Gloeocapsopsis sp. IPPAS B-1203: one gene and its partners. Each later gene encodes a partner of the first gene's protein in a complex. Links are inferred from orthologs where the notes say so. Each region holds a gene or a part of one and is shown in the gene's direction. Other genes may lie near its edges.

What was found. Proteins that work in one complex are often made in the same cells at the same time.
Region 2: the proteins of ureC (region 1) and CSQ79_RS09380 are in contact, whole or in part, in a crystal structure (PDB 6ZO0), measured with the Sporosarcina pasteurii proteins. The link is inferred for Gloeocapsopsis sp. IPPAS B-1203 from one-to-one orthologs. Residues at the interface, in WP_115362090.1 of Sporosarcina pasteurii: Met1, Lys2, Ile3, Asn4, Arg5, Gln6, Tyr8, Ala9, Tyr12, Gly13, Pro14, Thr15, Val16, Gly17, Asp18, Gln19, Val20, Arg21, Ala23, Asp24, Asp26, Trp28, Thr37, Tyr38, Gly39, Asp40, Glu41, Asn43, Gly47, Lys48; in WP_115364121.1 of Sporosarcina pasteurii: Val2, Pro3, Gly4, Glu5, Tyr6, Arg7, Val8, Ala9, Glu10, Gly11, Glu12, Ile13, Glu14, Ile15, Asn16, Arg19, Gly37, Ser38, His39, Ile40, Arg60, Asn62, Ile63, Pro64, Ser65, Gly66, Thr67, Leu84, Gly85, Gly86.
Region 3: the proteins of ureC (region 1) and ureA are in contact, whole or in part, in a crystal structure (PDB 4CEU), measured with the Sporosarcina pasteurii proteins. The link is inferred for Gloeocapsopsis sp. IPPAS B-1203 from one-to-one orthologs. Residues at the interface, in WP_115362090.1 of Sporosarcina pasteurii: Lys441, Phe442, Asp463, Pro464, Ser465, Ala466, Ser467, Ile468, Thr470, Pro471, Gln472, Pro473, Met475, Arg477, Gln565, Arg566, Tyr567, Phe568, Leu569, Phe570; in WP_115362093.1 of Sporosarcina pasteurii: Ala6, Glu9, Lys10, Ile13, Ala16, Leu19, Arg23, Asn31, Tyr32, Pro33, Glu34, Val36, Thr40, Met44, Met70, Glu71, Val73, Met76, Asp78, Gln81, Ala82, Glu83, Leu92.

Annotation. Positions count from the first base shown.
Region 1 is NZ_PEIG01000021.1:37,448-43,495, forward strand. The notes cover bases 1,851-4,795. They hold ureC (urease subunit alpha), read left to right. Parts: upstream 1,851-2,446; coding sequence 2,447-4,144; downstream 4,145-4,795. Other genes in these bases: CSQ79_RS25085 (alpha/beta hydrolase), read left to right, coding at 1,851-2,092; CSQ79_RS25090 (hypothetical protein), read left to right, coding at 2,168-2,296; CSQ79_RS25100 (hybrid sensor histidine kinase/response regulator), read left to right, coding at 4,634-4,795. Also shown: more of CSQ79_RS25085, read left to right, coding at 83-1,850; more of CSQ79_RS25100, read left to right, coding at 4,796-5,740; CSQ79_RS25105 (amidase), read left to right, coding at 5,936-6,048.
Region 2 is NZ_PEIG01000004.1:278,804-281,574, reverse strand. It holds CSQ79_RS09380 (urease subunit beta), read left to right. Parts: upstream 1-1,115; coding sequence 1,116-1,427; downstream 1,428-2,771. Other genes in the region: CSQ79_RS09370 (low molecular weight protein-tyrosine-phosphatase), read right to left, coding at 2,403-2,771; CSQ79_RS09375 (response regulator transcription factor), read left to right, coding at 1,726-2,382; ureA (urease subunit gamma), read left to right, coding at 529-831; CSQ79_RS09390 (urease accessory protein UreD), read left to right, coding at 1-514.
Region 3 is NZ_PEIG01000004.1:279,396-282,345, reverse strand. It holds ureA (urease subunit gamma), read left to right. Parts: upstream 1-1,299; coding sequence 1,300-1,602; downstream 1,603-2,950. Other genes in the region: CSQ79_RS09375 (response regulator transcription factor), read left to right, coding at 2,497-2,950; CSQ79_RS09380 (urease subunit beta), read left to right, coding at 1,887-2,198; CSQ79_RS09390 (urease accessory protein UreD), read left to right, coding at 428-1,285; CSQ79_RS09395 (hypothetical protein), read right to left, coding at 1-201.

The DNA of each region.
Region 1 (6,048 bases):
GACCAGCAAAGCATGGGAATAAAAATCATAGATAGCCTCAGAACAAGTCGTCACAAAAAATACAACCTAGGATATTCCTGCGATGAAAACCAATGAAACTCAAGCGATTTCTTTCCCCGAACCAACAGGTAAGTATGCCGTGGGAACCACCTCTTTGTACTTTGCCGATCCAAAGCGAGAAGAACTTTTCACAGAAGATCCCAACGATGTTCGAGAGATTACGGCAAAAGTTTGGTATCCCAGTGAAGCAGTTCCAGGCGCTACGACCGCACCTTATATGAGTGAAGAATTGAGTAGTGCGTTTGCATCTGGGTTAGGAATACCAACAGATGAATTTGTCAACCTGGTTCAATCTATCCCGACTTACAGTATCGAGAACGCTTCAGTTGCCACGACACAATCCAAATATCCAGTGGTATTTTTGTCTCACGGCGGTACTGACATGCCTGAATTTAACACCTTTAGAGCACAAGAATTAGCTAGTCAAGGGTATGTCGTCGTTGCGATTAACCATACTTACGACTCAGCCTTGAACATCCTTCCTGGTGGACGAGTTGCTCCTCGTTCTTCGCTCTTTGATACAGCAAACATTGAAGCTGAAATTGACGAACTTCAAACTAAAAACGTTGCTATCAGAGCTGGAGATATCCAATTTGTCTTAGACGAACTTGAAAAATTTAATGCAGGAAACGATCCAACAGGTTTGTTTAACGGGAGATTGGACTTAGATCGAGTCGGTGTTTTTGGAGTTTCTACAGGTGGAGTGACTGCCGCCGAAGTTTTGGCAACCGATCCTCGTTTCAAAGCAGGAGCAAATTTAGACGGCTTGTTACAGGTAGACACATTTAACGCTAGTCTCTCCCAACCCTTTATGGTGTTCAACAACGTGGCATTTGGTACAGAGATCAGTTCTGATGCATTATCAAGAGAGGTGGACGATCAAACCTTCCTCAATAATCTCCAAAATGAAGGATATAAAGTGACCATTTTGGGGACAACTCACTTGCACTATACCAGTGATGTTCCCTTTCTATTTCCTCTCTTGCGAGAGTCTGGTATCGAGATCGGTGGTCTAGCAAACTCATTCAATTATTTCTTCGATCCGCAAGCGACTATCAAGACTTATGAACACAAAGATTTTGAACTGATTGACCCCAACCGAGTCACGCAGATCACTAATGATTACATCACTGCTTTCTTTAATCAGCATTTAAATAACCAGGAAAGCCCTCTGTTTAGGGATAGTTCCTTTCCGCTTCCAGCAGCCTATCCAGAAGTAATTGCCCAATCATATAAGGGGAACAATCTTCTGTCAGACAGAAGCGGGGATGATGTGCTTTATGGAGGGCGAGAAAATGACTTACTGCATGGAGGCGGGGGTGATGATGTCTTAAAAGGAGGCGATGGCAGCGATGCCTTACATGCAGGCAGCGGAAACAATTTGCTGTACGGTGGCAGAGGAAATGATTATCTATTTGGTCAAGACGGCAACGATTTCCTGCACGGTGGTAGAGGAAATGATTTTCTGCATGGGGATAGGGGCGACGATGAACTTCAAGGGGGCAACGGCAAGGATTCCCTGATTGGGGGTGATGGCGAGGATACGATGAGTGGCGGCAAAGGTGGCGATGTCCTCACGGGTAGTGCAGGTAATGATAGCTTAAGAGGCAATTATGGTCGCGATATTCTCTATGGTGACGCTGGCGATGATTGGTTGCAGGCAGGTCAAGGTGATGACACACTTCATGGCGATTCAGGTAACGATATCCTCATTGGGGGATGCGGTGACGATACATTAAATGGTGGTACGGGCGACGATCTGCTTCAAGGTGGCTCTGGGTTCGATCGGTTCTATCTGAGTAGTGGTCAAGATGTCATCCGAGACTTTCAGGATGGTCGAGATTTGTTAGGGCTGCCAACAACTATCAATGGTACCACTCTTAGCCTCAGTGACCTTAATGTTACTCAGGTCGGGCAGAATACTGAAATTCGCTGGAAGCTCGAAGGGTTGGGAGATTTGGGAAGTCAGATGCATATTACTCTTCTCGAAGGGATTCAAGCCAGTCACATCACAGTCAATGATTTTGTGTAAATGACAGATTAACCCTCTTGCAGGCTTTTAGCAGCTAAAACAAACGGCGGACAGCTATCGATTGCACAAGCAGCGATGTACACTGGGCTAGAACCCAAAGAAGCGAAGAAACTACTCCAAGAGGCTGAAAGGGTAGGATATGCTGAGGTTTGCAACGATCCGGTGACAGGTGCGATTCGCTATCGCTTCGATGTATGGTCATAATAAATGCGATCGCATCCTTACAACAATGTGACTACACAGTTGTCGTAGCACCAGAACGGGATAAAATACCCAAGAACCTCTTTATCTTCGTGTTTTTTTGGTTCAAAACACATTACCAGACCATAAAAGGAGCATCGCATGAGTTATCGCATGGATCGTCGTGCTTACGCTGAGACATTTGGTCCAACAGTAGGCGATCGCGTGCGACTTGCAGATACAGAATTGATTATTGAAGTTGAACAAGACTTGACAACCTACGGTGATGAAGTCAAATTTGGCGGCGGTAAAGTGATTCGCGATGGTATGGGACAATCGCCAATATCCAACGCTGATGGTGCTGTTGATGTTGTGATTACCAATGCTTTAATTCTCGATTGGTGGGGAATCGTTAAAGCTGATATTGGCATTAAAGACGGCAAGATTTTCAAAATTGGCAAAGCGGGAAATCCATATATTCAAGACAATGTAGATATTATTATTGGTCCTGGTACTGAAGCCATTGCTGGAGAAGGAATGATTCTCACGGCTGGAGGAATTGACGCGCACATTCACTTTATTTGTCCGCAACAGATTGAGACAGCGATCGCCTCTGGAGTCACGACAATGATTGGTGGCGGTACAGGCCCAGCCACAGGAACAAACGCAACAACTTGTACGCCTGGACCTTGGAATATTTACCGCATGCTGCAAGCTGCGGATGCATTTCCAGTTAATTTAGGATTTTTAGGTAAAGGTAACAGCAGTCAACCGCAAGGACTCGTCGAACAAGTTCAAGCAGGGGCGATGGGTTTAAAACTCCATGAAGATTGGGGAACAACACCTGCTGCAATTGATACCTGTTTGAGTGTTGCAGACGAATTTGATGTCCAAGTTGCTATTCACACCGATACACTCAACGAAGCAGGATTTGTTGAAGATACGATCGCTGCTTTTAAAAATCGCGTCATTCACACTTATCATACAGAAGGTGCAGGTGGCGGTCATGCACCAGATATCATCAAAGTCTGTGGAGAAGCTAACGTTTTACCTTCTTCTACCAATCCCACACGTCCTTATACATTAAATACTTTAGACGAACACTTAGATATGTTGATGGTGTGCCATCATCTCGATCCAGGAATTGCAGAAGATGTCGCCTTTGCTGAGTCGCGGATTCGCAGAGAAACAATTGCAGCCGAAGACATTTTGCACGATTTGGGTGCTTTTAGCATAATTTCTTCTGATTCTCAAGCAATGGGAAGAGTGGGAGAAGTGATTATTCGGACTTGGCAAACTGCTCACAAAATGAAAGTACAGCGCGGTGCGCTAGCAGAAGATACTTCAGAAAACGACAACTTTCGTGCCAAGCGCTATGTTGCTAAATATACAATTAATCCGGCGATCGCACATGGTATTTCTCATTATGTCGGTTCAGTAGAAGAAGGGAAACTGGCTGATTTGTGTTTGTGGCGTCCGGCGTTCTTTGGTGTCAAGCCAGAAATTGTGATTAAAGGTGGGGCGATCGCCTATGCGCAGATGGGAGATGCCAACGCGAGTATCCCTACACCACAACCTGTACATATGCGTCCGATGTTTGCTAGTTTTGGTGGGGCGATCGCAAAAACTTCGCTGACATTTGTTTCACAGGCTGCAATAGATTTAGGAATTTCTCAACAGCTAAACTTACAAAAAAATGTTGCCGCTGTCTCTGGTACTCGTCAGCTAAGTAAAAGAGAAATGAAGTTAAACGATCTTTTACCTCAAATCGAAGTAGATCCTGAGACTTATGAAGTGAAAGCAGATGGAAAATTATTGACTTGTGAGCCTGCGACAGTGTTACCTCTTGCACAACGCTATTTTCTCTTCTAGGTTTCTTACCTTGCTACCACAAAGTAAACAGCTTTGAGCTAAGTCAGTCAACAGACCTCCTACATGGGTGCAATTGCGAATCAATGTGCAGCTAAACAGATTTCTACTACCGTGGATTTACATATAAAGTTTTCGTTGTGAGTGTATGCAGACATACTTTACTTTGACAACCATAACTGTAGTTAACGTGTATCAAGGATGCATGATTGCAGTTTGAGTAGATAGTAACTCATAAATAGTTAGTAACGACTTTATGATAATCTAGTTATTCGACGAAAATAATGTCACTACAGTTTTTAACTTTAGCGATAGTGTATTTGCTTTCTCTTGCAAGCAATCGAAATAGTATTACAAAAAAACTTTTAATAACAAGTTGGTATAAAAACAATCCTTCGTAAGTAGGAGGTCAAGTGAGCAGTTAGGAGGAAAAATAATACAGATGCAAGCAGTTAATAAAATTTAACTTATAGTTGTAGATACTTGGATTCCATGTGTGCCCAACCCTCTCGCCCTGATAATATTCTTGTTGTAGATGACTCGCCAGACAATGTTTTCCTGATCCAAACAATTCTGGAAGAGGAAGGTTATAAAATAGCTACCGCAGAAGATGGTCCTACGGCTTTAAGACTAGTTGAACAGTCTCCGCCACACTTGGTACTACTTGATGTCATGATGCCAGGAATGGACGGCTTTGAGGTAACTCAGCGTATCCGGCGAAATAACCAGCTACCATTTATTCCAATTTTGCTAATAACGGCATACGATCAACCAAGTGTTGCACAGGGCTTGGACATGGGTGCAGACGATTTTATTCGCAAACCTGTAGAGGTTGATGAATTGTTGGCACGCGTGCGATCGCTATTACGGTTAAAACATAGCGTGGATGAACGCGATCAAATAGCTCGTCAAAGAGAAGATTTTGTATCTCGCCTAACACACGATTTGCGTACTCCTCTTGTCGCAGCAGATAGAATGCTGATGCTGTTTCAACAAGGGGCTTTAGGTGAACTTTCACCCACAATGAAAGAAGCAGTTACTACGATGGCGCGTAGTAATCAAAACTTGCTACAAATGGTGAATACTTTATTAGAAGTATACCGCTTTGAGGCAGATCGTAAAGTTTTAAATTTCATGCCTGTCAATTTACAAGAGGTGCTAGCAGAAGTTGTCAAGGAACTAGAACCACTTGCACAAGAAAAAAAACTTCCCTTACAGTTTGAACCAATGAATTTACAAGTTAATCCGAAAATCATCGGCGATCGCTTGGAAATTCACCGTTTATTTACAAACTTAGTGGGAAATGCAATCAAGTTTACTGATAATGGTTCTGTAACTGTATGCATGAAACCTTCTCAAGGCGCAGATTCAGATTCATACATCACAATTGAAGTCATAGATACTGGTTCTGGTATTCCTCAAGAAGAACAAGCTACTTTATTTGAAAGATTTCGCCAAGGAAGCCACAAACGCTCTGGTAGTGGTTTAGGATTATATCTTTCACGTAGAATTGTAGAAGCTCATCAGGGTACAATCGACGTTAAATCAACACCTGGGCAAGGTAGTCTATTTGCTGTTCATCTCCCTATTGCGCAGTAACTTCTAGCAATATGGAGATAGTTAAATAACTGCGAGAGTATTAATACTATCCAAAGGCTGGTCATTAAAGCAGCGGTCGTGTAAATAAGCTGATATTATTTTCATCAGCCATTAAGTTGATGAACGCTAAAGGTTCTTGCTCAACTTTCTTCGACGTGCTAACTTCGCAAACGCGATCGCCATTGACCACACCTCATGAGTAAAACTGATCTAGCCTTTACCTCAGCCCTCGATCAAGCGCAGTTAATCCGCAGCGGTGAAGTATCGCCAGTTGAATTAGTCGAACTTTACTTAGAACGCATTCAGCA
Region 2 (2,771 bases), on another replicon or contig:
TTTAGAATGGTTTCCTCAAGAAACAATTGTGTTTAATGGGGCAATTTATCGACAGGATTTACAGGTAGAATTGGCACCTGGGGCTACTTGGACAAGTTGGGAGATTACTCGCTTTGGTCGCAGTGCTAGAGGAGAAAAATTTTTACAAGGTAACTGGCGATCGCATACTGAAGTTTGGCAACAACAACACCCTTTATGGATAGATCGCCAATGGTTACATGGAGACGAGCAAATCATTAATAGCCCCCACGGTTTAGCGGGAAACTCTATTGTGGGTAGTTTTGTCTGGATTGGACAATCTCTATCAGCCGACGTGGTAGAAAAAATAAGAACCCTCAATTCTACTGTAGAACAAGGCGAAATCGGCGTTACGCGCTTAAATGCAGGCTTATTATGCCGCTATCGTGGTAATTCTACAACTGAGGTGCGAAACTGGTTCACTGAGGTCTGGCATCTGCTACGATCTTCCTCTCTAGGAAAACCAGCCTATCGATCGCGTGTTTGGCAAATCTAAAGGACTGAACTGCTATGCAACTGACACCACAGGAAAAAGATAAATTGCTTATTTTTACTGCTGCTTTACTTGCCGAACGACGCAAACAAAGAGGATTGAAATTAAACTATCCTGAAGCTATTGCTTATATTTCTGCGGCAATTTTAGAAGGCGCACGAGACGGGCGTACAGTTGCAGAATTAATGAGTTATGGCACAAATTTATTGACACGCGCAGATGTAATGGATGGCGTAGCTGAGATGATACCTGAAGTTCAAGTTGAAGCAACTTTTCCTGATGGAACAAAACTAGTCACGGTTCATAATCCGATTCACTAATTGAGATTTTGTCAGATAGTAAAGATTTAACATCTTCTCATTGATGAGAAAATAGAGAGTTTTTTGTATTTCATGATATTCGTTTTACTCATTAAAGCGACAAAGTAAACCAGTGATTATCAATGTCAAAATCATTATAGCAATGCACAATATTAAACTGATATAGTGTGTGTTTTGAATCACTTATGATAATAAAAATACTATGAGTTTATTGACATATAGAGATTTGCGCCCACATTGACACAATAGTAGAATCCAAAGAATTAACTATCAATTCAAAAAAAATGATTCCAGGAGAGTTATTAGTACAACAAGGTGATATAGAACTCAATACAGGGCGTCCAACTGTACGCATCAAGGTTGCTAATCGTGGCGATCGCCCTATTCAAGTAGGTTCGCACTTTCATTTTTATGAAGTCAATTCAGCATTGGACTTTGAGCGCGAGCGATCACGCGGAATGCGTCTCGATATTCCTGCTGGTACAGCAGTACGTTTTGAGCCTGGAGATGAAAAAGAAGTTGTTTTAGTACCAGTTGTTGGCAGTCGTCAAATTTACGGTTTCAATGGTAGAGTTAACGGGCGCTTGGATAGCTAGGCTACCTATTCTATAATTTGGCACAATAACATGAATCAACTTTCCATTTGATTTTTCTATTGATTTTTATCGAGTGGTAGTTTTTTATTAGAGTATCCCTCATTACCATGAGTGGAGACAATTCGTGTCAGGAATGGTTTTTATGTAGTTGTTACACCTAACTTTTGCTAGAAGATAAATCATTAGCTTTAGTTTAGGATTGTTAATACAATGTATGAACACACTTTATATCTACTTACGGTAGTAGAATGCAGCGACTGTATATTCCTTGGTTAGAGATGTTAACTACTTATTATCCATGCCTTTGACACTTCTCATCGTTGATGACGATCTCGGAACTCGTTTGTCAATCAGCGATTATTTGGAAATGTCTGGCTATTCAGTGCTCACAGCAGCTGATGGTCAAGAAGCATTGGCTATGGTACAAACATATCATCCTCATTTGATGGTGACAGATATTGTCATGCCACGAATGAATGGTTATGAATTAGTGCGTCATGTTCGTCAACATCCTAAGTTTCGCTTATTGCCAGTGATATTTTTGACGGCAAGAAATAAAACAGAGGAAAGAATTGCTGGATATCAATCAGGCGCTGACTTATATTTACCTAAGCCATTTGAGTTGAATGAACTGGGAGCTGCTATTCGCAATTTACTAGAGCGATCGCAAATTATTCAATCAGAAACTCGTTTATCTTACGAAGAAGGTTTGCGGGCTAATTCTCACACGCTTGGGTATGAAGGAGACACAGAGATCCACATTAAGCTAACTCAAAGAGAGCAACAAGTTGCAGTTTTATTAACTCACGGCTTATCCAATGCAGAAATAGGAAGCCGGTTACATCTGAGTCCTCGGACAGTCGAGAAGTATGTTAGCAGCTTGTTTCGGAAAACTTCAACCAGTAATCGTGCAGAATTAGTTGGTTTTGTGATGAAATATCGACTGTTGCAGTAAGAAAGTTGCCCAGGGAATCTTTAGTTTTTGACTTCTTGTAGTAAGCCAGTGCAAGCATCAAGGAGAATATCAATGACATGATTAAAACCTTGTGTTCCTCCGTAGTAGGGGTCTGGAACTTCTTCCACAGTATGCTGCGAGCAATAGTTACACATCAGTTGTACTTTCTCGTGATACTTACCATGAGCATCGAGCGCTAAAATATCTTGATAATTTTCGCGATCCATTGCCAGAATCAGATCAAATTCTGCTAAATCAGTTTTTTGTAATTGACGCGCACTACCACGCAATTTGATGCCTAATTTACTGGCTGCAGCGATCGCCATACGTTGATCTGGTGGACTACCAACGTGATAACCTCCTGTACCTGCTGAGTCACAAACGATTTT
Region 3 (2,950 bases), on another replicon or contig:
TGGCGGTGGTAGCGATCGCAAACTAGGATTGAAGTTTTCAGGTGCAGCAATTAATATTGGATTTTGGTCAATTAACGTTGATTGGAAATTCGATTCATTTTGTTGTGCAAACTTCCCTATTACAGCATTTGCTGGGGTTGTCGTTAATACCCATATACTCAAGCTGCCAATTATGCTCCATTGTTGCAGACTAACACACATAGTCTGTTAATGGATTAGTATGTTTCATATTGACTGATCGCACGAGTGTAAATTTATAGATCATTCGTTATAACAAGCAAATTAACGCTAATTTGACAAGGCGTCCAACCGCAATATTACTGAGAAAGCCTACTATGTTAATGATTATAATTAAGCAAATTTACCCTATAAAATTCAAATCATTTATGCATAACGTGTCACAATAACAAAATTAATCTCATCCAAAATATTGCGCTTGCTAGAACTCAACAAGTCTCAAAAGCTTAATTCTTGGCACGGTAGTTTAAATATTGTCTATGCGTTAGTAGATGGTGTAACTGCGGTGACACACCAGCAAATGCAAGCACCGCTAAAAGTTCAAAGACCTTTTTATCCAGAAGGAGCAGTTTGTCATAGTGTGATTTTACACACTGCTGGAGGTATTGTTGGCGGTGACAAACTATCACTCAATTTTCATCTGCAACCGCAAGCTCATACACTCATTACAACTGCTGCTGCTAGTAAGATTTATCGTAGTAATGGTTTGGAAGCTAGGCAAAATATTTTGCTACAAGTCGATACTGATGCTTGTTTAGAATGGTTTCCTCAAGAAACAATTGTGTTTAATGGGGCAATTTATCGACAGGATTTACAGGTAGAATTGGCACCTGGGGCTACTTGGACAAGTTGGGAGATTACTCGCTTTGGTCGCAGTGCTAGAGGAGAAAAATTTTTACAAGGTAACTGGCGATCGCATACTGAAGTTTGGCAACAACAACACCCTTTATGGATAGATCGCCAATGGTTACATGGAGACGAGCAAATCATTAATAGCCCCCACGGTTTAGCGGGAAACTCTATTGTGGGTAGTTTTGTCTGGATTGGACAATCTCTATCAGCCGACGTGGTAGAAAAAATAAGAACCCTCAATTCTACTGTAGAACAAGGCGAAATCGGCGTTACGCGCTTAAATGCAGGCTTATTATGCCGCTATCGTGGTAATTCTACAACTGAGGTGCGAAACTGGTTCACTGAGGTCTGGCATCTGCTACGATCTTCCTCTCTAGGAAAACCAGCCTATCGATCGCGTGTTTGGCAAATCTAAAGGACTGAACTGCTATGCAACTGACACCACAGGAAAAAGATAAATTGCTTATTTTTACTGCTGCTTTACTTGCCGAACGACGCAAACAAAGAGGATTGAAATTAAACTATCCTGAAGCTATTGCTTATATTTCTGCGGCAATTTTAGAAGGCGCACGAGACGGGCGTACAGTTGCAGAATTAATGAGTTATGGCACAAATTTATTGACACGCGCAGATGTAATGGATGGCGTAGCTGAGATGATACCTGAAGTTCAAGTTGAAGCAACTTTTCCTGATGGAACAAAACTAGTCACGGTTCATAATCCGATTCACTAATTGAGATTTTGTCAGATAGTAAAGATTTAACATCTTCTCATTGATGAGAAAATAGAGAGTTTTTTGTATTTCATGATATTCGTTTTACTCATTAAAGCGACAAAGTAAACCAGTGATTATCAATGTCAAAATCATTATAGCAATGCACAATATTAAACTGATATAGTGTGTGTTTTGAATCACTTATGATAATAAAAATACTATGAGTTTATTGACATATAGAGATTTGCGCCCACATTGACACAATAGTAGAATCCAAAGAATTAACTATCAATTCAAAAAAAATGATTCCAGGAGAGTTATTAGTACAACAAGGTGATATAGAACTCAATACAGGGCGTCCAACTGTACGCATCAAGGTTGCTAATCGTGGCGATCGCCCTATTCAAGTAGGTTCGCACTTTCATTTTTATGAAGTCAATTCAGCATTGGACTTTGAGCGCGAGCGATCACGCGGAATGCGTCTCGATATTCCTGCTGGTACAGCAGTACGTTTTGAGCCTGGAGATGAAAAAGAAGTTGTTTTAGTACCAGTTGTTGGCAGTCGTCAAATTTACGGTTTCAATGGTAGAGTTAACGGGCGCTTGGATAGCTAGGCTACCTATTCTATAATTTGGCACAATAACATGAATCAACTTTCCATTTGATTTTTCTATTGATTTTTATCGAGTGGTAGTTTTTTATTAGAGTATCCCTCATTACCATGAGTGGAGACAATTCGTGTCAGGAATGGTTTTTATGTAGTTGTTACACCTAACTTTTGCTAGAAGATAAATCATTAGCTTTAGTTTAGGATTGTTAATACAATGTATGAACACACTTTATATCTACTTACGGTAGTAGAATGCAGCGACTGTATATTCCTTGGTTAGAGATGTTAACTACTTATTATCCATGCCTTTGACACTTCTCATCGTTGATGACGATCTCGGAACTCGTTTGTCAATCAGCGATTATTTGGAAATGTCTGGCTATTCAGTGCTCACAGCAGCTGATGGTCAAGAAGCATTGGCTATGGTACAAACATATCATCCTCATTTGATGGTGACAGATATTGTCATGCCACGAATGAATGGTTATGAATTAGTGCGTCATGTTCGTCAACATCCTAAGTTTCGCTTATTGCCAGTGATATTTTTGACGGCAAGAAATAAAACAGAGGAAAGAATTGCTGGATATCAATCAGGCGCTGACTTATATTTACCTAAGCCATTTGAGTTGAATGAACTGGGAGCTGCTATTCGCAATTTACTAGAGCGATCGCAAATTATTCAATCAGAAACTCGTTTATCTTACGAAGAAGGTTTGCGGGCTAATTCTCACACGCTTGGGTATGAAGGAGACACAG